3 regions of the Colwellia sp. KS18-150 genome follow, and region 3 is predicted to be linked to each of the others. Evidence: predicted binding sites of a transcription regulator. Region 3 holds the regulator's gene; each other region holds the start of a gene.

Region 1 (10,392 bases), on a different contig from region 3:
TTATAATCACAGGTTCAGTTAAACATCGAAAATTTGCAGTTTGGTCTGCTCATAAGTTTAAAAGTACATTTAGGCTTGCAGGATTTGTTTCTTTAATATTTGGTAGTTTCTTGATTTATATATCAACTATTGGTGTAATCAGCAACTTATAAACTAATTAATCAGGACTAAAAACTGTTAGTTTTTTTAATGCAAATAAGGATATAGGTATTATGAACAAGGTCGTTTCTACTGAGCTCCCGTCGGATAGCCTTTTGAACAAACGAATTAAGCCTAGAGATTTTATAGATAGCTTTTCTGTGAAGTCTGACCTGACACCACGTGATGCTGCTGAGATTATTACGGATTTTCCTGGTTGGGCACGGTTTCTTGTAGGACTTCGAAACTTATTAACGTCCCCATTTGGTATTTCAAGCGATGGCCCTGCTGCAGTAGATAAAGTAGGACTGTTCCCTGTTGAACTTGAGAATGAACGAGAGTTGATTGCTGGCTTTAATGATAAGCATTTAAATTTTCGGGTGTCTGTGATTTCTCACCAAGGGAGAATATTTCTATCTACTTGGGTGCATACAAACAATATCGGCGGTAAAATTTACCTTGCAGCTATTCTTCCGTTTCATATTTTAATTGCTCGTAATGCCTTAGCTCGTGTACATATGGCTCGTAGTAAAAAGTAAAATATAATAATTTATTCAAGTAGAAAAAATAACAGTTGTTTATCGCTCCTTGAAGTCATAAGTAGGCTATTTATAGTCTTTATTTCACTTTTAAATTTTAGCTAAACACTTGAATTATTTCTTTTCATAGCCACCTTTATTTAATTACTCTTTCCCGAGACTCTATTGTGAGTGACAACAGCCAAATCATCAATCATCCTATTAAAGTCGATAGCTCTTCAAAAAATAACAGTAAAGCTTTTACTAGCCTTTTGCCAATATTCGCTTTTATAAAACCCTACAAATTTATGTTGGCGCTAGCACTCTTGGCTTTATTACTAACTGCTGCAGTTAACTTGTCTTTAGGGCAAGGGGTAAAGTTTGTTATCGACAGCGGCTTTATTGCTGGGTCTGTAGAGCAATTACAATCGGCTATTTTAGTTTTGATTGCTTTAATTAGTTTGTTGGCAGTTGGAACTTTTAGCCGTTTTTACTTAATGTCTTGGTTGGGTGAGCGTGTTAGTGCCGATATCCGTAAAGCGGTATTTAATCGCGTGGTGACTTTGCATCCCAGTTATTTTGAAGAAAATCGCAGTGGTGAGTTAATGTCACGTTTAACCACTGATACCGCTTTATTACAATCTATTATTGGCTCTTCATTTTCGATGGCGCTACGCAGTTTATTAATGTTGATCGGCGGTATAGTGATGTTGTTGGTCACGAACTTAAAACTAACCATGTTTGTTGTTTTATCTGTGCCAATTATTTTAATTCCTATGATGATTTACGGCCGTAAAGTGAGAAAACTCGCGGCAAGCTCACAAGATGCTATTGCGGATGTTGGCACTTATGCAGGTGAAATTATTCAAAATATTAAAGTGGTACAAAGTTATACCCATGAAGCTAAAGAGCAAAGTGCCTTTGCTGATGAAGTCGAAAAGGCTTTTACTGTTGCTAAACGTAGGGTAAAACAACGTTCTTATTTAATTGCTATTGTTATATTTCTTACCTTTGGTGCTATCAGTGGCATGTTATGGGTAGGGGGGATGGATGTTTTAAATGGCGAAATGAGTGGTGGGGAATTAGGTGCTTTCGTATTTTACGCCATCATGGTGGCTATGTCGGTGGCAACCATTGCTGAGGTTTATGGTGAATTACAACGAGCAGCAGGATCTGCAACTCGTCTGTTAGAATTACTTGATGTTGAAAGTGATATTACCGAGTTAACTACTCCAGAAGTTGTTGCCCATACTGCTCAAACTGTGGTTACCTTTAACGAGGTTGATTTTTGTTATCCATCACGACCTGATAGTGCGGCGCTTAAGGGAATAAATTTAACTATACCTGCGGGTAAAGTGATTGCTTTAGTTGGGCCCTCGGGAGCTGGAAAAACAACGTTATTCGAGTTGTTACAGAGATTTTATGATCCTCAAAATGGCAGTATTAGCTTTAATGGTGTTGATATTACACAATTAAAATTAACGGATTTACGCCAATTGATGGGCATGGTGCCACAGCATCCTATATTGTTTAGCTCAGATGTTTGGCACAACATACGTTATGGTAAGCCAGATGCGAGTGATGAAGAAGTTATTGATGCAGCAAAACGAGCACACGCACATGAGTTTATTGAACAGTTACCTGAAGGTTATGGTAGTTTTTTAGGTGAGCAAGGTGTGCGTTTATCGGGTGGACAAAAGCAGCGCATTGCGTTAGCTCGAGCTATTCTCAAAGATCCAGATATACTGCTGCTTGATGAGGCAACGAGTGCTCTTGATGCGCAAAGTGAATACCATGTACAGGCTGCATTAGATGAATTAATGACTAACAGAACAACATTAATTATTGCGCATCGGTTAGCGACGGTTATTCATGCGGATTTAATTGTTGTTATGGAGCAAGGGAGAATTGTGGATACTGGGAATCATCAGTCATTGTTGAAGAGTTCAACGCTTTATCAACGGCTTTGTGAGCTTCAGTTTGATAAAGCGAATAACAATGTAAATTGAGTTGAACGTTTTCTTTAAAGCAAGCTAGAAGCTCCATCGTTTGCTTTAAAGAATGATAAGGCTATAAAAACTTTTTTCTATCTTCGCTAGTGGCACTTTCATGGCACTCGCCACGTAACGTATACATGGTTCCACTAAAGCTTTTATCAAGCGTAATATAACCCTTACGGCAATATTTGTTTTTATAAAAGCGCTCGGCTAATAACTCGTCAAATAATTCAATCATGTCTTCATTGTTAGTGTTTTTTCCTGATTGCTGACCTTGACCGCCTTGACCGCCTTGACCGCCTTGACCGCCTTGACCGCCTTGACCGCCTTGACCGCCGCGTCCGCCAGAGCCTCTTCCTTGTTTACCTTGACGGTTTTCTTGGCCTCCTTTCTTCGCTCCTTTGTTATCATCCATGGAAACAATGACTGTAAAAGTAAAAATTTTTGAGTCATCGTCACGAATTTCCGTTCGGAAAAAGTCTCGCATGTCTGATTTACTAACGCTACTGCATGCTGAGATCAATAACGTTAGTGCTATTGTGGGATAAAGGAGATACTTACAAGAGGGCATAAAGAGTCATCTATTTAATTAGTGATAAACCATTGTAAACCACAACGATAAAAATAAATGTAAACTATGGATAAAAATATAAAAAAGACATATTTCCTTTCATAATTAAACCCTTTGTTCGCTTAAGCTATGATAGCAATATGTTATGCTATTGATGATTAAATAGATGGAAAAGCTAATGAATAAAATTGAAATAAAATATTGTGCGCAATGTCGTTGGCTGATGCGTTCAACTTGGATGGCTCAAGAAATTCTGACAACCTTTGATGGTGAAGTAGGTGAATTATCTTTACAACCAGGTACAGGTGGTATCTTTGAGATTATTGCCAATGGTAAGCGCATTTGGTCACGCAAAGAAGACGGTGGTTTTCCTGAAATCACTCAATTAAAGCAAATCGTACGCGATGCCATAGTGCCTGAGAAAGATTTAGGTTGTATCGATCGTAAAAAGTCTTAGTTGAAAGGCTAGCTAAGGAATTGATTTGTCAAAAATTATTTTACAAGGTCATATACTTGTTTTAGACGCAGAGCTAGAAAAAGTAAATCAAGCACTGCCGGCTCATATTGAGTTAACACGTAATGAAGCAGGTTGTCTTATCTTTGAGGTTAACCAAGACAAGGTAAATGAAAATAAATTTTATGTGTATGAAGAATTTGCTAATCAGCAAGCCTTCGACGTTCATCAAAAAAGAGTGAAAAACTCCGTTTGGGGTGAGGTAAGTAGTAATGTTATACGTCACTATCAAATTACTTCTGAATAATTTGGCTTTGTAAGCGGTAACTTTTCAATTATTAGGAAAAATATGAATATTATTGTTGATGATCTTAACGGTAAAGCGGTGGAGCGATTGCTACAAGAGCATCATGAAGATATGTTGCAACATTCGCCGCCTGAAAGTGTACATGCTTTAGATTTATCGGCTCTGAAAAACAGCAATGTTACCTTTTGGTCAGCTTGGATAAGCGGTGAGTTAGCTGGCTGCGGCGCTCTAAAGTTGCTTAACGAAAAACATGGCGAGTTAAAATCCATGCGAACTTCAAGCGCCTTTCTAAGACAAGGAGTTGCCGCTAAATTATTAACGCATATTTTGGCATCAGCCAAAGACCTTTCTTTAGAGAGGGTTAGTTTAGAAACCGGCACTATGGCTGCCTTTAAGCCAGCACATCAATTGTACACTAGTTTTGGTTTTGAAGAGTGCGCACCGTTTGCTGATTATGAAACAGATCCCCACAGTATGTTCCTGACTAAACTGATTTAGTGTTTAAAAATAAATAACTAACCAGCACTCAGGCTGGTTAAGTCGAGCTCAGGTAAGCTATTCAATAACGCGAGCAAAAGGAGGCAGAGAGTCTAGTAATTGCTTGCCGTAGCGTTTAGTCACCACACGCTTATCCATTAAGGTGATCACACCTTCGTCCAGCTCATTACGAAGTAACCTGCCACAAGCTTGCACCAACTTTTTTGACGTATCAGGCACAGAGAGTGTCATAAAGGGATTACCACCTTTTGCACTAACATACTCAGCTTGAGCTTGCTCAACAGGGGAGGTTGGCACTGAGAAAGGCAGTTTGGTAATAATTAAATTGTTTAAATAATTACCCACTAAATCTAAACCTTCAGAGAAGCTTTGGGTACCAAAAATAATACTGGTTTTGTTATCGTCGCAGTGTTTTTTATGCGCTTCAATAATATGTTGACGCGAATGCTCACCTTGTACCGCTATCTCTAGTTTGTGTTTATCTCTAAGTGCCTGCGCGACTTTTTCCATTTGCCAATAAGATGAAAATAGCACTAGGCTAGCACTACCTTGATCTAAATATTTAGGTAACTTTTCAATTAATTCATCGGTAAATTGCCCAGCACTCGGCTCGTAATTCATTTTTGCCACGACAAGTTGAGCATTATTTTGATAATCAAAGGGAGATGTTACTTGTTGGTATTGGCTACCATCATTATTTTTTAAACCCGCTTGAAAACGAAAATGATCAAATGAATTAAGCGCAAGTAATGTTGCAGAGCACAATACTGCACCTTCACACTGACTCCATAATTTATCCTCTAAAGTGAAACCAACCTCAATGGGAGAAGCACACAATAAATAATCTTGGCGGGCATTGCCTTTATGTGGAGCTTGCTTTTGTAACCATCTAGCCATAGGTGCAGCTTTTTCACTATCAGATTTAGCATACATATACCAAAGGGCAGTTAAGTTTTCTAAGCGTTGTAACATAAATCCCGCTTCACTTAATACCGGCTCGGCAAGATACATTTGTGTTTCACCATCTTTTACTGACTCTATTAAGGCACTGTAAAGTTTATTTAAATGGCTTAATGACTTTTTACTCAGCTCATTGCAATCCTCAGCCCAGTTTTTCAGTGTTTTTGGAATGATGCCATTTTCAAAACGGTATATTTCTTCGTCATTTTTTTTGAAGTTATTCGTGTCAGCCTGCTTATTTTCTAAAAAATAGACATTGGCATTATTTTCAACAAAGGTTAGTACCTTTTGCATTTCTATTAATAAGTCTTGGCAATCATCACTAAGCTTTAGTGCTGGCGATATGGCCCGTTGCGACTTAATAAGCTTAGCCATTTTATCACCGGTTTCTCTGAGCTTTGACAACCAATCAATGGCGCCGCGCAGGGTGATGTTAGCACTGGAGTGATCTCGGGTGACTTTAGGCAAATGATGCGCTTCATCAATAATATAAAAGGTTTCATCGGGTGGAGATAAAATTCTGCCGCCACCTAGCTCAAGATCGGCCAGTAATAAACTATGGTTAACCACTAATACATGTGCTTGCTCCATGGTTTCACGTGCTTTGTGAAATGGACAGTGATGATGATCCGCTAACGTTTTCAAACAACTGTGTTTATCACTTTGTACTTGTGACCAAATATGATGTGGAATAGGGGTTTTCCAAGAATCTATATCGCCATGCCAAGAGCCATCATTTAAGGCTTTATGCATGGCATTTAAGGTACGAATATCACTGGCCTGAGGCTTTTCTGCAAAAGTAAATCCGGCTTGAGGTGAATCTGTAGACACCGCTTGTGTTAGTTTTTGACGACAAACATAACGTTGGCGACCTTTGACTAAGGCAAAGTCGAATTTCAAGCCAGCGTGTTTTTTTAAAAAAGGTAAATCTTTATCAACTAACTGCTCTTGTAGCGCAACCGTTGCAGTGGAAATACAAACCTTTCTATCTTTAGCTAAGGCTAGTGGAATAGCACCTAAACTATAAGCTAATGATTTACCTGTGCCGGTTCCTGCTTCTATAGTAATGATTTTTCTGTCTTTACTGTATTCACCCGCTAAGGTTTTGGAAATTTCAGCAATAAGAAATGTTTGCTGTTTACGAGGGTTGAAATTGCTTAAGTTCTCACCAATAGCTTTATATGATTGGCGGATCACTTGTTTCAATTTATCAGTTAACATTTAGCGATGGTTTCCATTGTAAAGCGAATACGATATGATGCTGTATATAATAACAGGTTTTTAACCTTTCTCTCTATAATTTCCATACTTTTTAAAAATTATGCCACAGTCATTGCCACAAACAATACAAAGCGGTTTCTTGTTAAGTCGCCATGTAAAAGATAAAGGTAGCGGCTTACAGGTGACTTTATGGTTAAAAGACGCTAAGCGTGCCCATAAATTGATCATTAATAATGAACTGGCGGTTTTTTTTGTTGAAGAAAAGCAGGTTGTACAAGCCAGTAGTTTGCTTGATAAAAATAATATTTCAGTCGTTAAACATCAAGCCTTGCCATTAAAAACCTTCGGTCAACAAAGTGTACATGGCTTTTATTTTGCTACATTATCGCAATTTTATCGTGCTCGTGATTGTCTTAAAGCACAGCAGATAAAGTGTTATGAAGATGATATTCGCCCAGACGATAGATATTTGATGGAGCGCTTTATTACGGCTGATATTGATTTTATCAATCAAAGGCAGGTGAAGTGTAAAAAATCAACAAAAGATCACCACATCAATCTGACTATGTTATCACTTGATATTGAATGTTCAATGTCAGGAGAGCTTTATTCAATTGGTCTTTATGCTAACAATGACACAGAAGTTAGATATGTGATCATGATAGGTGAGCCTGAAATTGGTGCTTCGGAATATATCATTTGGGTTAGAGATGAAAAACAATTACTTATTGAGTTGATAAAGCAAATATCACTTATCGATGCTGATATTTTTATTGGCTGGAATGTCATTAATTTTGACTTTCGTTTACTGCAAAAGCGCATGGATTTACATCAGGTTAAATTTACTATCGGCCGTGATGGTAGCGCCCCTCGTTGGCGCACAAATAGTAATAATGAAGATCAGCAGTTCATCGAAATAGCAGGGCGAGTCGTCCTAGATGGTATCGATTTACTGAAAACCGCCACGTACAGTTTCCCCAGTTTTTCTCTTGATAATGTCGCCAACACTTTACTCGGTCTAGGTAAAAAAGTAGATGATGTTGATAATAGAGTGAAAGAAATCACCGATAATTTTCATCACAATAAACAAGCACTGGCTGCTTATAATCTAGAAGATTGTCGATTGGTATGGTTAATTTTTGAGAAAACGCAATTATTAGCGTTTGCACAACTTAGGGCGCAGTTAACAGGACTTGCTATTGACCGAGTAGGTGGCTCCGTTGCTGCTTTTACTAACCTCTATTTACCTAAGTTACACCGCAGTGGTTATGTAGCACCCAATATGGGGGATGGTGAATCGGGCCTTGTTTCTCCTGGCGGTTATGTCATGGACTCAATACCGGGTCTTTATGACAATGTATTAGTGCTTGACTTTAAATCACTATACCCAAGTATTATTCGTACCTTTAAAATTGATCCTATGGGCTTGATTGAAGGTTTACGAGAGCAGCTAGCTGATATCGACGCTATCATAGGTTTTGATGGTGCCTATTTTTCTCGAGAGAAGCACTTTTTACCAGACATAATTACTTCCCTATGGTCAGAGCGTGATAAGGCTAAAGAGCAACAAAACGCCGCTTTATCGCAAGCGATTAAAATAATTATGAACAGCTTTTATGGGGTGCTAGGTTCAACTGGGTGTCGTTTTTTCGATCCGCGTTTATCTGGCTCTATCACCAAACGTAGCCATGAAATATTAAAAACCACCAAAGCATGGATAGAAAATAAGGGCTATAAAGTTATTTATGGTGATACCGACTCAATTTTTGTGCATGTTGGAGCTGAGTTGACATCGACGCAAAGTAAGCTGCTAGGCAAAGAGTTAGAGGTATTGATTAATAGCAAATGGCACCATCATATCAAAGAAGAATTCAATTTAGCCTGTGAGTTAGAAATAGAATTTGAAACCCATTTTAGTAAATTTTTAATGCCGACAATTCGTGGCAGAGATGTAGGAACGAAAAAGCGTTATGCTGGCTTAGTTTGCAAAGGGGAAGACACACCTAAAAAATTGGTATTTAAAGGCTTAGAAAGTGTCAGAACCGATTGGACACAACTGGCGAAAGACTTCCAGCACACCTTATATTTAAAAGTCTTTAATCAAGAAAGTGTTGATGATTTTATCAAAGCAACGGTTAAACAAACCTTAAACGGCGACTTTGATGACAAACTTGTTTATCGAAAGCGTATTCGACGTAAGTTAAAGGATTATGTTAAAAATGTTCCTCCTCATGTCAAAGCAGCACGTTTAGCCGATGCTCTTAATCAAAAGCAGGGTAAGCCGTTACGCTATCAACAGCGCGGCTGGATTGAATACTATATGACCTTGAATGGGCCACAAACCGTTGAACATTTATCTGCGCCATTAGATTATCAATTCTATATTGATCGGCAACTATGTGCGGTAGCTGATGCTATATTGCCTTTTGTAGGTACTAGCTTTGCACAAATAACCGATGCGCAACTAGGCTTGTTTTAGCAAATATTCTTAGCTGATATAGATAAAATGAAAATAACAGGTGAAATGCAGGTTATTTCAGGGTATAAATAGAGTTAAGTTTTAGATGGCTAGATAGCTATCATTAAGTTTATATTTTAAGGTAGTCAATGAAACAAGATACGAAAATAGTCAATGCTGGGCGTAAACCCGAGTTTACTCAAGGCGTTGTTAACCCAAGTGTTACTCGTGCTTCGACCGTAGTTTTCAATACCGTTGAAGAAATGAATAATGCCTTAAAAAATCGTCATAACAATACCATGCTTTATGGCCGCCGTGGCACAACAACAGCCTTTGCGTTTAGTGATGCCATGACTGAGCTTGAAGGTGGTGCCGGCTGTGCTTTGTATCCATCAGGCACAGCTGCCATTACTAATGCCATCATTTCATTTGTTAAAACCGGTGATCATATTTTGATGGTTGATAGTGCCTATGAACCAACACGAGATTATTGCGATAAAATATTAGCCAAAATGGGGGTAGAAACCACCTATTATGATCCGCTTATCGGTGCTGGTATTGAAGCGTTAATTCAAGAAAATACCCGTATTGTTTTCTTAGAATCTCCCGGCTCTATTACCATGGAAGTGCAAGATGTACCTACCATTAGTAAAATAGCCCATCAACATGATTGTATTGTGATGCTTGATAATACTTGGGGTGCAGGTATTAACTTTAAGCCTTTTGATTATGGGGTTGATATTAGTGTGCAAGCGGCGACTAAATATATTGTTGGTCATTCTGATGTGATGTTAGGCACTGCGACAGCCACTGAGAAATATTGGCCGCAGCTGCGTGATAACAGTTATTTGATGGGGCAGTGTACTTCTCCAGATGATCTTTATCTTGCACTGCGTGGTATTCGCACTATTGGCGTGCGTTTAAAGCAGCATCAAGAAAGTGCGTTAAAAGTAGCTAACTGGTTAAAGCAACGACCTGAAGTGGATACTATTTTACACCCAGCTTTTGAGTCTTGCCCAGGGCATGAATTTTTTAAGCGTGATTTTACAGGCTCAAATGGTTTATTTTCGTTCACCTTAAATCGCGGTAATAGAGCTGCACTGACTGCATTTTTGGATAGTTTAGAGCATTTTAAAATGGGCTATTCTTGGGGCGGGTTTGAGTCATTAGTATTAGGTATTACTAGTGTTGACTCCATTCGCTCGGCCACTAAGTGGACGGCGGAATTTCCATTAATTCGTTTACATATTGGTTTAGAGGATGTCGATGA
Region 2 (10,392 bases), 550 kb from region 3:
GTACTTTGTCAGTATTAGAGTGCAGTTTATTATAGGTGTTCAGTAAAGCGTCTTCTCTATTTTCACCGACATGAAAACGTAAAGTAACCACGAGCTGAGAGCTGTTTGTGACTGAATAAACATGCTCTACACCACTGACTTGTGCTAGTAATTTCTCTAATGGCGTGGTGACTTGTCGTTCAATTTGCCTAGCACTTGTGCCGGGAACATCAACCACAATATCAATCATGGGCACGACAATTTGAGGCTCTTCTTCTCGAGGAGTAAAGTTAAGTGCCAATAACCCCGCTAAAATTGATAACATCAAAATAGCTATTGGCAATTTGCTGGTTAAAACACGCTGTAAAAGCGTGGCAGTAAAACTGGTTGATCTTGACATGGAGATTCGGATCCTCGACGAATTTCAGCAATTGAACTTGCTATTAGTTTAGCTGCGCTGACAAAACTCTTGCTGTAATACACCAAGCAGGCGCTTAATTTTTTCATCTGCTATACGGTAGTATATGGTTTGTGATTCGCGTCTAGTGTTAACTATTTTACTTTCTCTAAGTTTAGCTAAATGCTGAGAAAGGGCAGATTGTGATAAATCTACTTGTTCATTTAAATCACTTACTGTCATCTCTGCGTCGGTAATACAACACAAAATCATTAACCGGTATGGATTAGCAAGTTGTTTTAATATAGTGGCAACTTGTTGGGCGTTTTCTGCCAATTGTTGTTGTTCGGTAATCATGAGACTAACCTGAAATTAACATTAATGATTTAAAGTTTACTATTGAATTGTATATTAGTAAAGGCTAATATAGTTAAGGTTAAATTAGGTTTTTCTAATGTAGGTTTGAGGAGTGAAAATGTTAAAGACTATCCCCGAAATAATTGCTCAGGCGAAAGAGTCATTAAATCTTATTACAGCAGCAGATGCCGCTGCGAAGTGTAAAATTGATAATGGTTTGATCATTGATGTGCGTGAGCCTGCAGAATTCGCAGAACAATCAGCAAGTGGTGCAATTAATATTCCTCGTGGTTTGTTGGAAATGAAAATGCTGCAATTACATCCAGATGAAAACTTATCGATTTTTATTCATTGCGCAACAGGTGCAAGGGCGGCTTTTTCAGCTGAGCAGCTAAAGCGTGTCGGATATAAAAATGTCTGGGTGATCACTAGCTCGTTAGAGGATATTTGTTGTACTTTATCGGTAAGCTAGGTGAGGTTATAAAGGCGAGTACCGAAAATATTTCGAGACTCGCTTGATTACATTAATAGCTATTATTTACACCCAATTTGGAATTGAATCAGCATTAATGACCTCTTCGTAAGTTGGTCGCTGTCGAATAACCGCAAAATCATTATCTTTTACCATGACTTCTGGTGCTAGCATACGGGTATTATATGTAGAAGACATCACGGCACCATATGCACCACAGCTCATAATGGCAACTAAATCTCCTGATTCAGCTTCACTCACTTGTCTTGCTTTGGCAAAGGTGTCACCCGTTTCACATACTGGGCCAACGACATCATAGGTTTTTAAAGCTTTATTATTTTTATTCACCGCTAAAATATCATGGTGTGCGTCGTACATGCTTGGGCGAATGAGATCATTCATACCCGCATCGAGTATTAAAAATTGTCGCTCTTCACCTGTTTTTACAAAAACAACGCTTGAAACAAGCACGCCAGCATTGCCAAGCAAAGATCTACCAGGCTCTATCACTATTTTACAGTTTAAATGTCCTAATTGATTTTGTGCTACTTGGGCGTATTCTTGTTTACTTGGTAAAGACTCATCACTGTAGGTAATACCTAGACCGCCACCAATATCTATGACATCAATTGTATGGCCATCGGCTCTTAATTCTTCAACTAGTAAGGCTATTCGCTTATAAGCTTCTTCAAAGGGAGCTAGCTGAGTTAATTGTGAGCCAATATGAACATCGACCCCTTGCACTTTTATACCGGGTAAACTGGCTGCTTGTTTATAGGCGAGTCTGGCTTTACTGATGGGTACGCCAAATTTATTCTCAGCTTTACCGGTGGAGATTTTTGCGTGGGTATTGGCACATACATCAGGGTTAATTCGAAACGCGATAGCTGCAACTTTATTTAACTTACTGGCTACTTTGCTGATCAGCTCAAGCTCTGGCTCAGATTCAACATTGAATTGGAAGATACCTTCAGTGAGTGCATAGTGAATTTCAGATTCAATTTTAGCAACGCCAGAATAAACTATTTTATTAGCAGGGATACCGGCAGCAAGTGCGCGACGAATCTCTCCCATGGAAACTACATCAGCCCCTGAGCCAAGTTTCGCTAAAGTAGCGAGAACTGCTTGATTGCCGTTTGCTTTAACAGCGTAACAAATCAAAGCATCTTGACTAGCAAATGCTTGCTGATAATCTTGATAACTCTCTTTAATCGCAGTATTTGAATAACAATAAAACGGTGTTGCAACTTGTTTTGCAATGTCACTAATGGCAACATTTTCAGCAAACAATTGCGCTTTGATATAGGGAAAATATTTTTGCGTAGTCATCTTTTTTCGCTTTTAAATAATCTATTGAGCTTCACTCAATAAGCAGCTTAGCAGGAGGATTAATCTATGCTAAGCCGCTTTTATCTTCAAGCAAAATTATCACTTAAATTATATCTTTCGAGTATAGTGCTAAGCGAATATGTCTTAACTAGCACTGCCTTTAATTCAATAACATTTAACCTAACTTGTTAATAAAGCTAAAGCGCTTTGTAACTTATCTTTTAACTCAGGGTTGGTTAATTGCTGCTTTTCTACATCAAAATTATCATAAAAGCTTGGGATAGATAAACTGGCTTTAACATCGCCAGCAAAATATGGCGCTGAGCCAGTGGCAGCGGTTAGCACCGTAGCAGCACCACCAGGGCCTGGTGAGGTGGCTAGTAATAACATTGGCTTTTGCTGAAATAGCTTTTGGTCAATGCGAGAAGTCCAATCAAATAAATTTTTATATGCGGCGGTATAAGAGCCGTTGTGCTCTGCAAATGAAATGATAATGGCATCAGCTGAGCTTAATTTAGCAAAAAAGTCTTTTGCTAGTTGAGGTTGTCCTAAGACGGCTTCTTTATCTTCAGAGAATAATGGCATTTCATAGTCATTGATATCAAGAATCTCTACTTCGATAGCTTCGCTGTGTTTAACTTGTAAAGCGGCATAGCTGGCAAGCTGTTTGTTAATTGATTTTGAGCTGCTAGTTGCAGCAAAGGCTAATATTTTCATAATGAACTTCCTTTGACAAGTTGATGATGAGTACTATACATTCAATGTTAAATGTAATTAATCCCTTGAAAGTAATAATACTGTTTCCATATGACTCCTAATGATGCAAAAACCAATCTATTTGATGGGGTAGTAACTTTTACCCAAGTTGTTAATTGTGGCAGTTTCTCTGCGGCAGCTGAGCTAACCGGTCATTCAACTTCTTATATTAGCAAGGTAGTGAATAAACTAGAAACACGGCTTTCGGTACGTTTATTAAACCGTACTACCCGCTCGTTGAGTTTAACACCTGAAGGTAAAATATATTTTGAGCAATGCCAGCAAATGGTTTTTGATGCTCAAGATGCCACGAGTTTGTTAAGCCAAGGAATTATTGAGCCTAAAGGAGTATTCAAAATTAGTTGTCCTGTGGACTTTGCTCATGGATATTTACAAGGTGTGCTTTCAGAATATATGCAGTTATACCCAGATATTCAGTTGGAGCTCGATTTAAATGATCGACATGTTGATCTTGTTCAGGGTGGATATGACATGGTGATTAGAGCGACAGCGCAACTTGAAGAGTCGAGCTTAATTTGTCGTAAAATATATGCAAGTAAAATAATCACTATAGCTTCAAAAGCGTATTTAAAACGTTATGGTACACCAACAACACCACAACAACTGACAGAACATCAATGTATATGCTATAGCAACGCCAAACAACCAAGTCGTTGGCAGTATCAAGAAAAAGACGGCAAAAACATTGTGGTTGATGTCCATAGCAAGTTGCTATGTAACAGCTCGCAAATGGAGCTGGCTATGGTGCTAGCGGATCAAGGTGTTTGTCGCTTGCCTGTTTTTACTATGCGACAAGCCTTAACAAATAAAAACTTAGCCATTCTATTTGAAGACTTCCCTGAGCAAGAAGTCAATGTTTACGCTGTGTACCCCAGTAGAAAACACCTGTCAGCTAAAGTGCGCTGCTTTATTGATTTGCTCGTGGCAAAAATGCCCGTGGAGTAAACTAACCTGAAATTGGTCTAGCGATATTGTCGTAAGAAATTATTGATAACTTTGTTCAAAAAAGCTTTCAATGATGAGCCTCGCTGACTCTGAATCTATATTATCTTTCTTTAGGTTTTTGTAGCCGCCTCGAGCAAAAAGCTGCTCTTTGGCATCGGCGGTGGTTAATCGCTCGTCTTGAAACTCAACTTTTACGCCAAATCGCCCTGCAACTCGATTGCCAAACTTTTTAGCATCTTTGGTGAGCTGTTGTTCACTACCGTCCATATTCAATGGTAACCCCACAACGATAAGGTCAGGCTGCCATTCTTTTAAATAGCCCTCGAGTGAATCCCAATGCGGTATGCCATCTGCTGCCTTTATAGAGCCAAGGGGAGAGGCGCTGCCCGTTATCTCTTGACCAACAGCAACACCAATATATTTTTTGCCAAAGTCGAAACCAATGATAGTTCGCTTTCCGACAGCCGTAGCGCTTTTTGCCATTTCTATTTCCTTAACTGTAGCTTAAGCGTGGCCGATATCAGATGATAAATGGGCTAAATCGATACCAAGCATCTCAGTGGCTTTTTGCCATCGTTGTTCGATAGGCGTTTTGAAAATAATATCACTATTGGCTTCTATGGTGAGCCAAGAATTTTCTTGTAATTCTTTTTCAAGTTGCCCAGGGCCCCAGCCAGCATAACCTAGTGTTACCATGTACTTTTCGGGTGCTTTTTCGGTACCTAATGCTAATAAAATGTCTTTTGAGGTGGTGATCATAACTTCATTACTTAGCGCTAAAGAGCTTTTCCAGCCGGCTTGTGTGCTATGTAAAACAAAGCCTCTGTTTTGAGAAATAGGGCCGCCTGAAAGTACTGGCTGCTCAAGAGCATCTAATAAGCTTGAGTCAGCGAGGGGAGCCGCTGTCGTGATATTTTCGCTTTCGCTTTCACTTATTTCGCTAGTGTCGGTGTCAGCTTCATCATCAATTTGCTTTAGTAAATCGTTTAAGCTCAGACTTACCGGCAAATTAATAATGAGCCCCATGGCTCCTTCATCATTATGCTCACAAATATAAGTCACCGTTTTATTGAAGTATGGGTCGCCCATGGCAGGCATAGCAATTAAAAATTGATTCTCTAAACTTTGCATTTTTTAACCTTATAAATAGTCGGTGAGGCAACAACTTTACTTTTTGTAAGTATAATCACTCACCTACTTATTAATAGTTTTAATCTGTTTGGTTTAACTAGGTATTGAGGTTCTCTTCAATCGCATCCATTAATTTACCACTGATATTAATTGGGTAAGCGGCTTCAATTTCACGAATGCAGGTAGGGCTAGTCACATTTATCTCAGTGACTTTATCACCAATAATGTCTAAACCTACAAAGTATAAACCACGCTTTTTCAATTCTGGTGCTATCGTTTCAGCAATCAGTTTATCACTTGGGCTTAATGGTTGAGCAACACCTCGACCACCAGCAGCTAAGTTTCCTCGGGTTTCCCCTTGTGCAGGGATCCGCGCTAAGCAATATGGCATTGGCTCACCATTGACTATGAGTATGCGTTTATCACCATCAACAATTTCCGGCATATACTCTTGCACCATGGCATATTGCTGGCCGTGATTTGTTAAGGTTTCAATGATCACACCTACGTTGGCATCATTTTCTTTGATGCGAAAAATAGATGAGCCGCCCATACCATCAAGTGGTTTGATAATGATATCTTTCAACTCATTATGAAGGGCACGAATTTGCTTATCGTTTCTGGTCACTAAAGTACGAGGAGTCAAATCTGCGAACCAAGCGGTGAATAACTTCTCGTTACAATCACGCAAACTTTGTGGCTTATTAACGATTAATGTCCCTTCCACTTCTGCTCGCTCTAACATGTATGTAGCGTAAATGTATTCAGTATCAAAAGGCGGATCTTTACGCATTAAAATAGCATCTAGCTCGCTGAGCGGAATATCTTGAGGATCTGATAATTCATACCAGTGCTCAGCATCGTCGAATACTTTGACTTTTTGGGTGGTCGCTCGAGCCTGACCACGGTCAAGATACAAGTCTTGCATTTCCATGTAGTAGATTTCGTAACCACGTTTTTGAGCTTCAAACATCATAGCCATGGAAGAGTCTTTAGCAACTTTTACTTCGCTAATAGGGTCCATTACTACGCCTAGTTTGATGGGGGCTGATGTTGTCATTTGTTGTCCTATTAATAAATTTTTTTAACGTAAATCACCAAAACGACACTGTAATGCCGTAATGGCAGTTAATGCTGCTGTTTCTGTTCTTAATACTCTTGGGCCAAGCAGTATATCGTGAAAATTCTCTTGGCTTACCTGAGTAATTTCTTCGTCAGTTAAACCACCTTCTGGGCCTATTAACAACCGTACTTTACTCTTGTTTTGAGTTAACTTCATGGGTAAGGTCATTATTGAATGTTGTGCTTTTGGGTGTAAATTTAATTTTATTGCCTGTGTTTCTTGTGCCATCCATGCTTGTAATGAAATTGGCTCGGCTACTTCTGGCACAAAACATCGGCCACTTTGCTCGCAAGCACTAATCACAATTTTTTGCCATTGCTCTTGTTTTTTCGCTAAACGCTCTTTTGATAACTTGACTCCGCAACGTTCAGTAAACAGTGGCGTAATTTTACTAACACCGAGCTCTACGGATTTCTGTAGAGTAAAATCCATTCGATCACCTCTGGAGATCCCTTGACCTAAATGAATGTGAAGTTGTGATTCATTTATGACCGTCTCTTGGTTGATAATTTTTACACTAGCGGTTTTCTTTTTTACTTCAACTAATTCTGCCGTATATTGGCTTGCTTCTTTGCCATTAAACAACGTGATGACATCACCAAGAGTTAATCGTAAAACTCTGACAATATGACCAAAGGCATCATCAGATAATTTCACTGTTTCATTTAAATTAAAATCGCTATCTTGAAAAATTCTTGGATTTCGCATAGTTGCCATAGTCCATAATATTACTTAGTTAGTAAAGTATGGGCGAAATGAGTAAATTACAATCGAAAACTGTATAAAGTTGTGATCAAATAGCAAATCTATTTGACTACCTACGACTTTACTTGTAGTTTTTGTTTATCAAAAATAATTAAGGATAGATAATGAATTCAAGTGTTTTGAAAAAACTCGCAGCTAGTGCTCTTTTTTTAGGTTTAATAGGGCAAACGGCTCTTGCTGATAATAATGTTATTTCGGTTGATAAAAACTTTGCTAGTCCAATAGTGTCACTAAGTGGATATAACAAAGTTCATATCCAAGATCTTGATTTATCAGAAGCTAAAATTATCTCACCTTCATGGATCGAGAAAGATAGTTTTCATTGGAAAGCAAAACCAAGCAATGTTGCTTTTTTAAAGAAAAGCTTTCTTGAAGGCGTGTCTCAAGGATTAACTGAGAACGGTGGTCGTTATTCAATTGTAGAGCAAGCAGGAAAAGGTGTTTTAGAAGTTGATGTTGAAATTATTAGCTTTATGCCTTACACAGAAAAAGAAAATACTGAAGCGATGACTAAAGGGGCGGGTGAGTTTCACTTGTCAGTACAATTAAGAGATGGTGAATCACATGCATTAATCCATATCTTTGAAGGTACAGTTGCCATTGGTACAGATTATCAACCAAATACTGAAATGGCACGTTTAGACAGTGCTGATAAATTATTTCATGATTGGGGTAAGAGATTACGTAAAAAGCTTGATGAAGCAAACTAATCTCGTTTAACCAATGTTAAAAGACAATAAAAAACCAGCTACTAAGCTGGTTTTTTATTTATGACAAATAGTTTAATACGAATGGTTTAATTCGCGAAGCTATTAATTACAATCCTGCTGATTTACGTAGGTCATCTGCTTTGTCAGTTTTTTCCCAACTAAAAGCAGTAAAAGTATCATCGCCTACTGTCATTTCAAAAGGCTCACGTCCAAAGTGTCCATAAGCTGCTGTTTGCTGATACATAGGATGCAATAAGTCGAGCATTTTAGTAATGCCGTATGGGCGTAAATCAAAATGTTCACGAACTAATTCAACTAAACGCTCTTCACTGACTTTACCAGTACCAAAAGTATCAACAGAAATTGACGTTGGCTCAGCAACACCTATGGCATAAGATACCTGAATTTCACATCTATCTGCTAGGCCAGCAGCCACTATGTTTTTAGCCACATAACGACCTGCATAGGCTGCACTTCTGTCTACTTTTGATGGATCTTTACCTGAGAATGCACCACCGCCATGGCGAGCCATACCGCCGTAAGTATCAACAATAATTTTACGACCAGTTAAACCACAATCACCTACTGGACCGCCAATAACAAAGCGACCCGTTGGGTTAATGTGGTATTTAGTGTCTTTCGTTAATAGCTCTTGTGGAAGTACATGTTTAATAATGTTTTCCATTACCGCATCAATTAAATCTGCTTGTTTAATTTCTGGGTTATGCTGAGTCGATAATACTACCGTATCAATAGCAACAGGTTTGTTATCTTCATAAACAAAGGTCACTTGTGATTTAGCATCAGGACGTAACCAAGGTAGAACACCTGAGCGGCGTGCTTCAGCTTGACGCTCAACTAAACGATGAGAATAATATAACGGGGCAGGCATTAAAGTTTCAGTTTCATTAGTGGCATAACCAAACATTAAGCCTTGATCACCGGCACCTTGATCTTCTGGTTTAGAACGATCAACACCTTGGGCAATTTCAGGAGATTGTTGGCCAATTAAATTCATAATGCCACATGTTTCGCCATCAAAGCCTACATCTGATGAGGTGTAACCAATGTTACTGATCACGTTACGGGTGATAGTTTCTAAATCAACCCAAGCATCTGTACTTACTTCACCTGAAATAATAGCAACACCGGTTTTAACCATAGTTTCACACGCTACGCGGGCATACTTATCTTTAGCAATAATCGCGTCTAAAACAGCATCTGAAATTTGATCGGCAATTTTGTCTGGGTGTCCTTCAGAAACAGACTCTGAAGTAAAGAAATGTCTAGACATAAATCCTCAGCATTTAAAGTTTACAATAAAATAATGGGGCGATATTACATGCTTTAATGACATTTTTCTAGCTTTTTTACGCCTAGACGTCTAAATGGCTTGAAGTCTTTGAGGATTTTTTATTCTACAGGAGTGCTGTGGTGATCATACCAAGGCTGTAATTGCACAGGTTTACTCCATAATTGAGCAAAATTATGAGATTGTTGATGATCAATTGCAGAGCTTAAAAACGTTAGCTGACCTGCTTCGGTGTTAGGGTTTTGTAAACCACTTTCAGCTAACTTTCTACTGAGTTGCAAGGCAACAGGTTTAGCGGTTTCTAATAATTGTATTTTGATGGGAGATTGTGTTGTTATCGATAATATTTGTGTTTGTAAAAAAGGGTAGTGAGTACAACCTAGCACTAATGTGTCTACGCTATTATCAATCAATGGTTTTATATACATCTCTAGTAATTCTTGGCATTGAGGGCTGTCTTGTAATCCTTGCTCAATCAATTCTACTAAGCCGGGGCAGGGTTGAACAATAACTTGTGACTCTCCTTGATATTGGCGTACTAATTGATGAAAGTGATAATTTTCACTGGTCGCTTTTGTCACCAATATGGCTATTGTTTTATTTTTACTGACCCTTACCGCGGGTTTTATTGCTGGCTCAACTCCAATAATAGGGATAGTGATTTTTTCACGTAAAAGTTTGATAGCATTTACAGTGGCAGTATTACAGGCAATCACCAAAGCTTTACATTTTTTTTCTACTAACTGTTGAGCAATTGTATCAACTCGTTTAACAATAAATGTTGTTGATTTATCGCCGTAAGGAGCATGTAAACTGTCCGCCAGATATATCAGGTTTTCTTGAGGCAGAAGAACATTTATCGCTTTGGCAATAGAAAGGCCACCCAAACCAGAGTCGAAAACGCCGATGGCTTGAGTATTTAATGGGTTGAGTGTTTCCATATCGAGAGAGTAACATGAATCACAAATACGTCTAACTTTAAATCGACTACAGAGTATGTGAATTATTAGCCTACACAACTGTTAGCGCTAACATTTTGTGTGGTATAATCAATTTAACTTTTACTTGGTTATATCTCCATGATCTTTGAACAAC
Region 3 (10,392 bases):
CAACAATCGCCATCCCCAATTCTGCGGCCATTTTTAATGCCCCTGCTTTTTGCATGAAGTTTTCATCTGTGCAAGTTAAACCAGAAAGCCAATAAAGCACGGGGACTTTATTATCTTCACTCGCTTGCGGCGGTAAATAGATTGCAAAACGCATGGCACAGTTTGTACTCTCACTTTGGTGGCTATATTGATAATGGTAACCACCAAAAGTTTTTACCTTACTTAATTCAGTAATCATCACTTACTTATCCATATGAATCACAGTACGAATACTTTTACCTTCATGCATTAAATCGAAGGCTTCATTAATACTATCTAACCCCATGGTATGAGTTATAAAATCATCTAACTTAAATTCACCCGCAAGGTATCGCTCTACATAATCAGGCAATTCACTACGACCTTTAACGCCGCCAAATGCCGTACCACGCCATACTCGGCCTGTTACCAATTGAAATGGTCTGGTCGATATCTCTTGTCCTGCGCCAGCCACACCAATAATAACAGACTCGCCCCAGCCTTTATGACAACACTCCAATGCTGAGCGCATGACATCCACATTACCGATACATTCAAAAGAATAATCAACACCACCGTCAGTCAATTCAACAATCACTTCTTGAATAGGCTTATCGAAATTTTTCGGATTGATACAATCTGTCGCGCCAAGTTTTTTCGCTAATTCAAATTTAGACTCATTAATATCAATGACAAGAATACGACTGGCTTTTGCCATAGCCGCACCGATAACGGCTGACAAACCAATGCCGCCCAATCCAAAAATAGCAACCGTATCTCCCGCCTCAACTTTTGCCGTATTCATTACAGCGCCCATACCAGTAGTGACACCACAACCTAATAAGCACACTTCTTCTAATGGCGCTTGTGGGTTAACTTTTGCTAACGAGATCTCCGGTAATACCGTGTATTCTGAAAAGGTTGAACAGCCCATATAATGATAAATAGGCTTACCGTTTTGATAAAATCGCGTCGTACCATCAGGCATTAAACCTTTACCTTGAGTTTCGCGAATTTTTTGACAAAGGTTAGTTTTACCCGATAAACAAAACTTACACTCTCCACATTCTGGCGTGTATAAAGGAATAACATGATCGCCAACTTGAACACTCGTTACGCCCTCACCTACTTGCTCAACAATACCGCCACCTTCATGACCTAAAATCGTGGGAAATATCCCTTCAGGATCTTCTCCTGATAAGGTAAAGGCGTCGGTATGGCAAACACCTGAAGCGATAATTTTCACTAGTACTTCCCCCGCTTTGGGCAGCATTACATCAACTTCTTCAATGGATAATGGTTGCTTAGGCCCCCAAGCAATAGCGGCTTTTGATTTAATAAACTGAGCAGTCATGGTATTTCCTATAATATTGAACTTGTAGCTATTATATTTGTTTCTTGTTTGTTGATAATATAGCAAAATTGCAAATTACTTTTACACTATGGTAATAATAGATGACTAACATGAAGTGGCAAGGAATTAATGAATTTGTTGAGGTAGCTGAAACAGAAAGCTTTACCTTAGCGGCTAAACAATTAAATATCTCTATTGCTCAAGTAAGTCGACAAGTGAGTGCTTTAGAAAAAAGGCTGCAGATAAAATTACTACAGCGTAGTACCCGCAAAGTATCACTCACTCAAGAAGGGAAAATATTTCACCAGCATTGCCGAGATGTTTTAGACGGTCTTAATGCAGCAGAGCTTGCTGTCACTCAGTTACAAAGCACACCTCAAGGTAAAATAAAACTATCAGCACCGGTAACTTTTGGAGAGCAAAAAATACTCCCTTTAGTGCATGATTTTATTATTGAACACCCGCAAATTGAAGTGAATACTGTGCTTTCCAACACACATGTTAATTTAGTGGAGGAGGGGTTTGATCTGGCCATCAGAACGGGAAATTTAAAGAGTTCAACCTTGATAGCTAAAAAACTAACTGTAAGAGCCACTCATGTTTGTGCATCTCCCGATTATCTAGCCGAGTTTGGCACCCCCATGACTCCCTCTGACTTGAAAGCCCATAACTGTTTATCTGGTGCCAACAATTATTGGCGTTTTAGTGAGCAAAAAAAAGAAAAGAATTGGCGTGTTAGTGGAAGTTTAAGTTGTAATAGTGGTATTGGTTTAGTTGACGCTGCCCTTAAAAATATCGGTATTATTCAGCTGCCGGATTATTATGTGCAGCAATACGTTAACTCAGGAAAGCTAGTCAATTTACTGGAGAAATTTAAAATACCCGATGAAGGGGTTTGGGCAGTCTATCCAGATAAATCTTACTTGCCTGCCAAAACCCGATTATTGGTGGATTATTTAGCTAAGAAGCTATAAATACTTCAGCCAAATAGAATCAGGGTGCTTGGCTTTAAAACTTCGATACCAAACACAAAATGGATAAAGTAGCAGTAACATCACCAAGGTGATCAAGTAAGTTGTTGGAAGGTCCGTGAATTTTTTTAAATCGCCAAAGTTTGCTGTGCCGGTAAGAAATAACCTGTGTACTAAATAGAACATCATCGAGGTTTGACCAAAAACCAACAACACGCCGTTATCTCGGGTACCAATGATTTTTTCCAATCGTATCATCAAAGCTAAAATCACTGCCATTAACCCTAACTCTAAAAACAAATAGCTTGCTGATGGTGGGTACTTACTTACGTGCAACCATTGTTGCCAACTAAAGCCTTCACGGTATAATTGCATATTGCCGTAGCCATTTAAATATCTGATAACGACAAAGGCAACTAATGCTGCACTTCCTAGCAAAAAGAGCAAAGTAGCTGGCTCTAACTTTGTTTTTCCTTGACCGTAATCTAAAATATATCGGCCAAAAACCCAACCAATAATCATCACGGATAACCATGGGACAAAGGCATAGGAAATACTTAAATCTGAAGTGTAATATTTGGCAAAAAACAAGGCAGATATTGGAGATTGACTAGCCACATCAAAATTCCAAAATAGGCTTGTTACCCATTCGCCACCAAAGATCCAAGCAAAGGCAATTATTAATAAAGTGCGACTAGACAGTCGGCGGAAAAATGCCATACACATCATGGCGATGCCAATAGCATATAACACTTGAAAGGTGAGTCTTCCGCCAAAAATAGAAATCAAAGTGGGATCTAAAATAGCAATAAAAGCGCCGCGTAATAGGATATCTTTATCGATGGCTTTACCATCAAAGCCTTTACTTACTTTACGCTCGACACTAATGGCTAACGCTGTACCGGCTAAAAAAACAAAAACAGGAGCGCAAATATGGCTGATCCAGCGAGTGAAGAATTCAAAAGCGGGTAATGGCGTACCAACAATATAGTTTGCCGCAGAATCTTTCGCTAAATGTCCAGAATTATAAGCCATAGACACATGATCAAGCACCATGATGATCATCACAAAGCCACGCATCCAATCGATTGATGCTATCCGTGTTGATTTAGCCATTCTATCCTCCCTAATTGTTTGTTTTATTTTTCTTCTTTATTCCACAACTTCTGATTTGCCTTAGCTGAAAAAAACTCATTGGCATGCCAACATCGAGGTAATAAATCTAACGATTGTCGTTCTTGGTAGTTAGAAGATAACAGTTCAAGAATTTCATTTAAACGATCCTTACTTAAATTTGCTATTTTTTTAGCCATATGCGGAAAATATAAATTATTTCTCTTCTTCACTTCGATGTTATGACCATAACTAATAAAGGTTAATTTCCTGGTTGCAATACGGCATAAGGGCTGCTCAGGAACTGGTGGATAAAGCCTGTTAACAATAGCATACTCATAACAATCACTTTGTTGCCCCGATTCATCCTCCGGCATATAAATAACACCATAGCCTTGAGGGAACATGCCGGTAATTTGATAAAGAGCGTCCACTACTTTTTGACTACAGGCGCCTAACTCGGCATTTTTGTTTACCACTTGAAAAACTTTAGGCAATACTTTGTAGTTATAACTTTCTTTAGTAGAGAAAATAATTGAGGTATAAATTTGCGGTACTTTTAATAAGTTACCTAAACCTTGTTTGGGCTTGACGCTTGATTTAAGCAAGTCTTGAATAAACGCTAATTTGGCTTGTTCATCAATCACAAATTGATCACGCTCTTCTCTTGAGTTACCAACATAACTCATCACTCCCAAACCTTCATTCATATAATTGAGAGTATATTTATAATTCAATTGTAAAAGTTTTTTCCGCTGTTCAATATCCAGTGTTCGGTGAGGGTTTTGACTTTTATCCGCGCCCACTAAAATAGCTTGGGCTTGAGGATGAAAATTTCCTATATCTTGTAATAATGCCGCCATTAACAAAGGTATTTTGATTTGTTCCGTAAAACGTCGTCTAGCTGTGGCATCAAAGTCGGCATAAGCTGTGTCAGGAAATTCATTAATGATACGAGAAATATTTTTATCACTAACATCGTTGTCTAGCAGTAGTCTGTCTAATAAACGAATTGATAAAATGGCTTTATATAAGCTTTTACTTTTTTCGTTATTCTCTGCAACCTTTTTCCCTTCCGTCGGGCTAATTAGCTGAATAGAGCCTAACAGTTGAGCTGATTTTCGATTGGTTTCTTCAAAATCATCTCCCTCTGTGAGTTCAATGATTTCTTGGCATATACTGAGTAAATGGCTGGTACGTTCAGTTTTCTCTAAGTCGTTTAACCTAGATTTATCTTCATTTTGTTGGTCATTATTACCAGCAAAGTTTTGATTATCAAAATAAGCAATTGCACGCTCTAATAAGGAATCTTTAAGCTTACTGCGCCCATAAATTTTTGCGAGTAACGCTTGCACTTGATAGGTAAAATGCGTTTGAAAAGAAGAACTTTTAGCCATGAATATGAAAATGTACTAGGGATAAAAGTTAATGATGCTAGAAAAATCAAAACTAAGCAACATAGTTAACACAGTAGGTTAGTATTTTCCTGATAATTTACCAGCTAAAAACCTAACCTACCTTTAAAATCAAAATAACAGCGCTTAATTAATGCCTTTTATTTTCACTTGCTGTTGCTTATGAGCTAATTGCTGACAAATATTAACTAAGTCTGAATGTAGACCTCCAGCAGTCACATCTCTACCTGCGCCAGGGCCGCGTATAATTAATGGGTTTTCTTGATACCAATGGCTGCTAATTTGAAAAATGTTATCGCAAGGTGTCAAACTCGCAAAAGCATCAGTTTTAGGTAACACTTCCAAACTCACTTGTGCATTAATTTCGCCAGTGCTCTCAACAATTAAACGCGCCACATAGCGAATACAGCAATCTTTAGCTGCAGCATTTGCTAATGCCGTAGCAAAATACTCATCAAGCTCGTTTGCGCGCGTAAGGAAATCAGCTGTACTTAAGTCTTGTAATGCTTGAGGCACTAAATTTTTACAGTCGATATCATCTAATTCTAATTCAAAGCCTGCCATACGAGCTAAAATTAACAGTTTACGCTGAACATCTCGTCCTGATAGATCTTCACGAGGATCTGGTTCGGTTATCCCCTGCTCTAATGCATCGATTAATAACGTTGAGAAAGGCGTTGCGCCATCATAAGTCTCAAACAACCATGATAAGGTTCCTGAAAAAATACCGGCAATAGCAGTAACTTCATCGCCACTATTATTTAAATCATTTATCGCGTAATTTATTGGTAAACCAGCACCTACAGTAGTATTTCCTAGCCATAAACTATTGTTTTCATCAGCAGTGTTCACCAACTGATTGTATTGTTCAGTGCTGGCAGACGCAGCCCACTTATTTGCACCAATAATATGAATACCTTGAGCAAGAAAATCTTGATACAACAAACTAAACTCTTCACTTGGGGTGATATCTACCACAATAAGTTCATCATATGGATGGTTGGTCAGCCAAGACAATAATTGCTGATGAGTATATGTTTGAGCTTCCTCTTTAAATAAAGCTAGCGCTTGTTGTACGTCAAGACCATCATTGTTGATTAATGCTTTTTTCGAAGACAATAAACCCACTAAATGGATGTTCTCTAAACAGTAAACTCGATTTAATTGCGCTGGTAGTAACTCGATAAACCGCTGACCTATATTTCCAAGTCCGGCAACAACGACACCAATATGGCGAGAATCTTTGGTCATATCATGATGAACATTATTTAATAATTCAGTACTACAAGGCTCAGCCAAAATAGCGATGATACTATGATTGTTTTCGCTGGGAATAATACCTATAGGTTGTGCACTCTTTAACGAGCGTTTAAATCTTACTTTAATATCACCACGTTGCGCGACTTTATGACCAACAGTCGCAATAATAGCTACAGGTTGAAATTTGACTTGAATATGTTGGCTTGCGACATACTGACTTAATAATTTTTGCTGATCTTGACGAATAACAAACTGAGCCTGTGAATCATCAACACAAATAGGGGTAAATTCTTGCTTAATTTTAGTAAATAATTCACCCGAAAAGCTATTCGACTGCACTAACAGTAATTCATTTAAATAAGTTACTGAAAGCTCCTGCTTTGCAATTTGACCGAACTTGCCAATTTCAGTACCCACCACTTGTGCATCAAAACTATTTGCCACATGTAAGTGACAGTGATGATTTAAGGTTTCGTTCACTAGCGGGGTTAGTGTTTTTGCATGTAAAACCGGGTTACCTAAACGACCTAATTCTTTAGCGACGCCATTGGGCAAGCGGTGTAACTTCCTCGCACTAGGAACAACTCGAGGATCAGCGCTGTATATGCCATCAACATCCGTCCATAAAGTAACATTTAGCGCTCCAACTAGCGAAGCCATTATAGTGGCTGAATAATCACTGCCATTACGACCTAGCGTACAAGTACGCCCTTGTGAATCTTGACAAATATAACCGGTAATTACGGCTAATTTACCGAACTGTTTTCTTTGTTTAAGGTTAGCAGCACTTAGTCGCTGATCAACACTGCAATTTTGCTCATTATCGATAACCAAAAAATCACGAGCATCAATACTAATACTCGGGCAAACTTTCTCATTCAACAATGCCGATAATAAACGCGCCGACCAGATTTCACCGAAACCTAGAATATCATTATGATGTTCAATTAAATTACCCGTTAGCCAAGTATTCAGCTGTGAAAAATCGTGTTCAAGCGCTAATACTAATTGTTTGGCATAACTAGGCTTTAATAAGTGAGTAATTAATTCCGTTTGTAATAGTTGTAAATTGGCAATGGCGTTAGTTAGCGCTTGCTCATGATTATTGGCTAATTCAGCCTCTTCTTTATCATGAATAGCCTCGCTAGCTAATGAATATAACGCAAACAATTGATCGGTAGTTTTACCATTAGCCGACACCACAACGATGTCATTAAGCTGGCAATTTTGTTGAATAATTTCAACAACACGTAAAATACATTCCGGCGTTGCCAGAGAGCTACCGCCAAATTTGTGTACATGAATAGCATGTTTTGCTAACTGGTTTTCAGCCTGCTCATCTGCGGCTAATTCAAATTGCCAATCATTTGGCTGAGTCACTACTTGCGTCATTATTTTCTCGATTATCTACTATTGCTGACTTTTTGCTAAGCCATTTGCTAAGTCGGCTAAAATATCGTCTATGTCTTCAATACCAATTGAAATTCTCACTAGTGAATTAGTGATACCCGCCGCAAGGCGTGCACTTTCTTCCATACCAGCGTGTGTCATCGTCGGCGGATGACAAATTAAGCTTTCTACGCCACCTAAAGATTGTGCTAACGTGAATAATTCTAAGTTGGCAAATAACTTTTTAACTGATTCTACGCCACCCTTAATATCAAAGCTTAACATAGCGCCAAAACCGGCTTGCTGCTTTTTGGCAATATCGTGTCCGGGATGATCTTCAAAACCGGGAAAATACACCGCATCGACAGCGTTATGATCCTTTAAAAAACTCGCCACTTGCAGAGCATTCTCTTGGTGTTGTTTCATTCTAATCGGTAAGGTTTTTAAGCCTCGTAAAGCTAAAAAGCTATCGAACGCGCTGCCTGTGATGCCAATACAATTTGCCCACCAAGCAAGCTCTTCACCTAATGACTCATCTTTAGTCACTAAAACGCCTCCCACTACATCACTATGGCCATTTATATACTTAGTAGTAGAGTGAAAAACAATGTCTGCACCTAATAGTAATGGTTGCTGTAAAGCTGGCGATAAAAAGGTATTGTCTACTGCAACTAAAGCACCAACGTTATGGCTAGCTTTGGTCACTTCTTCAATATCAACTAAACGCAGTAATGGGTTACTCGGGCTTTCAAGTAAGACTAACTTAGGTCTTTCAGATAATGCCTCTGCGAGCGCCACTGGATCATTTTGATCAACAACAATCAATTTAAATTGGCCGCGTTTTGCTAAATGGGTAAATAAACGAAAACTACCGCCATAACAGTCGTGAGGAATAACGACAGAGTCATCGGTTGACAATAACTGACAAAGTAAATGTACTGCTGACATACCTGTACTAGTTACAATACCGGTACTTCCTTGCTCTAAATCAGCAATGGCCTGTGCGAATGTGGCCCTAGTTGGATTACCAGTACGAGAATAGTCAAATTGACGTTTATCATTAAAACCTTTTAATGAATAAGTACTTGATAAATGAATTGGCGCAACAACAGCACCATGATGCAGATCAGTATTAATGCCTGCTCTCACCGATTTTGTGGTGATATTATTTACCTTAGCATTCGACATATTTTATCCTCAGGTTCATTTATCAGATATAGAATTACATTTCACCAAACACTTTAGATGTTTGGACGTCTATAACTCTAAACACTTTGAATATTTAGGTCAAGATATTTAGACATCTAAACTTCTACTTGACTGAGTTTCTGCAATCAGTAAAATTACCTACTAGAACAAAAAATTATAATTCATACAATTACAACAGAGGAATATACATGGCTCAGTGGAATGACGAATATATTAATCCCTATGCCGAACACGGTAAGAAAAGTGAACAAGTAAAAAAAATCACTGTATCCATTCCTTTGCGTGTATTAAAAGTATTAACCGATGAACGTACCAGACGCCAAGTAAACAACTTGCGTCACGCTACTAATAGTGAGCTTTTATGTGAAGCCTTCTTACATGCGTTCACAGGGCAACCATTACCTGATGATGAGGATCTTGCTAAAGATAACGATGAAAAATTACCAGCAAGTGTCCGTAGAATACTAGAAGAAAAAGGCATTACCGATTTTAGCGCCTATGAAGTAGACGAAGACTAAGCGTCTTTAATTTTTAAACCATTCGCGCAATAAAAAAGCCATGAATATATCAATATTCATGGCTTTTTTATTGCTAATCATTTAATAACTTCGATTACACGTGGTAAGGCTTGCTTAGTCTATGTACCGATTCAATAAAGTGTCCGGCGTGCTCTGGGTTCACATCAGGGTGAATACCATGGCCTAAATTAAAGACATGACCTGTACCGCCTTGTCCAAATCCTGCTAAAATTTTCGCTACTTCTTGCTCAATACGAGGAAGAGGTGCATATAACATAGAAGGGTCCATATTTCCTTGAAGTGCAACCTTGTCACCAACACGTGCTTTGGCATCTTCAATATCAATAGTCCAATCTAATCCCAGTGCATCACAACCTGTTGCGGCAATATCTTCTAACCACATACCGCCATTTTTAGTAAACAAGGTAACTGGAACCTGACGACCGTCAGCATGTCGTGTTAAGCCATCAACAATTTTTGCCATGTATTGCAATGAAAACTCTTTGTAATCTCGTGGTGACAATACACCGCCCCAAGTATCAAAAACCATCACAGATTGTGCACCCGCAGCAATTTGAGCATTAAGGTAAGTGATGACAGAATTAGCTAACTTATCAAGTAATAAATGCAAACTTTGTGGGTCGCTGAACATCATCTTTTTAATCTTGGTGAACGCTTTTGAGCTACCACCTTCAATCATATAAGTTGCCAGTGTCCAAGGGCTGCCTGAAAAACCAATCAGCGGCACTTCACCTTTGAGCTCTTTGCGAATAGTACGTACTGCGTTCATCACATAACCCAGTTCATCTTCTGGATCTGGAATACCTATTTTCTCAATGTCAGCTTTACAGGTAATTGGGTTAGTAAACTTTGGCCCTTCACCCGTTTCAAAATATAAGCCTAACCCCATCGCATCTGGAATAGTTAAAATGTCACTAAATAAAATAGCAGCATCTAACTTAAAACGACGTAAAGGTTGAATTGTAACTTCACAAGCAAACTCGGCATTACGACATAGCGACATAAAGTCACCTGCAGTTGCTCTTAATTCACGATATTCAGGTAAGTAACGACCTGCTTGTCTCATCATCCATACTGGTGTGTAATCGACTGGTTGCTTTAAAAGCGCGCGTAAGTAATTGTCA

The links. The regulator MetJ, encoded in region 3, represses methionine synthesis genes. The targets are predictions, from matches to a motif close to TAGACGTCTAGACGTCTA.
Region 1: a site for MetJ is predicted at 9,226-9,243, ahead of AC27IF_RS07960 (cystathionine beta-lyase). Genes of this name have one in related genera too.
Region 2: a site for MetJ is predicted at 9,355-9,372, ahead of metK (methionine adenosyltransferase). Genes of this name have one in related genera too.

What each region holds. Positions count from the first base shown of each region.
Region 1 covers NZ_BAAJMC010000004.1:107,367-117,758, forward strand. Annotated here, with positions in the region: gene AC27IF_RS07915 (hypothetical protein) at 1-152, shown strand, start outside; gene AC27IF_RS07920 (DUF2867 domain-containing protein) at 213-677, shown strand; gene AC27IF_RS07925 (ABC transporter transmembrane domain-containing protein) at 878-2,665, shown strand; gene AC27IF_RS07930 (hypothetical protein) at 2,727-3,140, opposite strand; gene AC27IF_RS07935 (Rdx family protein) at 3,403-3,681, shown strand; gene AC27IF_RS07940 (putative quinol monooxygenase) at 3,707-3,985, shown strand; gene AC27IF_RS07945 (GNAT family N-acetyltransferase) at 4,028-4,483, shown strand; gene dinG (ATP-dependent DNA helicase DinG) at 4,541-6,664, opposite strand; gene AC27IF_RS07955 (DNA polymerase II) at 6,765-9,143, shown strand; gene AC27IF_RS07960 (cystathionine beta-lyase) at 9,272-10,392, shown strand, end outside.
Region 2 covers NZ_BAAJMC010000001.1:667,184-677,575, forward strand. Annotated here, with positions in the region: gene AC27IF_RS03090 (efflux RND transporter permease subunit) at 1-379, opposite strand, end outside; gene AC27IF_RS03095 (ArsR/SmtB family transcription factor) at 428-733, opposite strand; gene AC27IF_RS03100 (rhodanese-like domain-containing protein) at 852-1,205, shown strand; gene lysA (diaminopimelate decarboxylase) at 1,272-2,534, opposite strand; gene AC27IF_RS03110 (NADPH-dependent FMN reductase) at 2,715-3,251, opposite strand; gene AC27IF_RS03115 (LysR family transcriptional regulator) at 3,342-4,256, shown strand; gene ruvX (Holliday junction resolvase RuvX) at 4,296-4,739, opposite strand; gene AC27IF_RS03125 (YqgE/AlgH family protein) at 4,761-5,387, opposite strand; gene gshB (glutathione synthase) at 5,485-6,447, opposite strand; gene rsmE (16S rRNA (uracil(1498)-N(3))-methyltransferase) at 6,472-7,218, opposite strand; gene AC27IF_RS03140 (hypothetical protein) at 7,380-7,985, shown strand; gene metK (methionine adenosyltransferase) at 8,092-9,279, opposite strand; gene murI (glutamate racemase) at 9,399-10,238, opposite strand; gene AC27IF_RS03155 (hypothetical protein) at 10,377-10,392, shown strand, end outside.
Region 3 covers NZ_BAAJMC010000001.1:119,747-130,138, reverse strand. Annotated here, with positions in the region: gene fghA (S-formylglutathione hydrolase) at 1-241, opposite strand, end outside; gene AC27IF_RS00620 (S-(hydroxymethyl)glutathione dehydrogenase/class III alcohol dehydrogenase) at 242-1,372, opposite strand; gene AC27IF_RS00615 (LysR family transcriptional regulator) at 1,483-2,346, shown strand; gene AC27IF_RS00610 (acetyltransferase domain-containing protein) at 2,341-3,459, opposite strand; gene AC27IF_RS00605 (hypothetical protein) at 3,483-4,853, opposite strand; gene metL (bifunctional aspartate kinase/homoserine dehydrogenase II) at 4,998-7,523, opposite strand; gene metB (cystathionine gamma-synthase) at 7,542-8,708, opposite strand; gene metJ (met regulon transcriptional regulator MetJ) at 8,918-9,247, shown strand; gene hemE (uroporphyrinogen decarboxylase) at 9,342-10,392, opposite strand, start outside.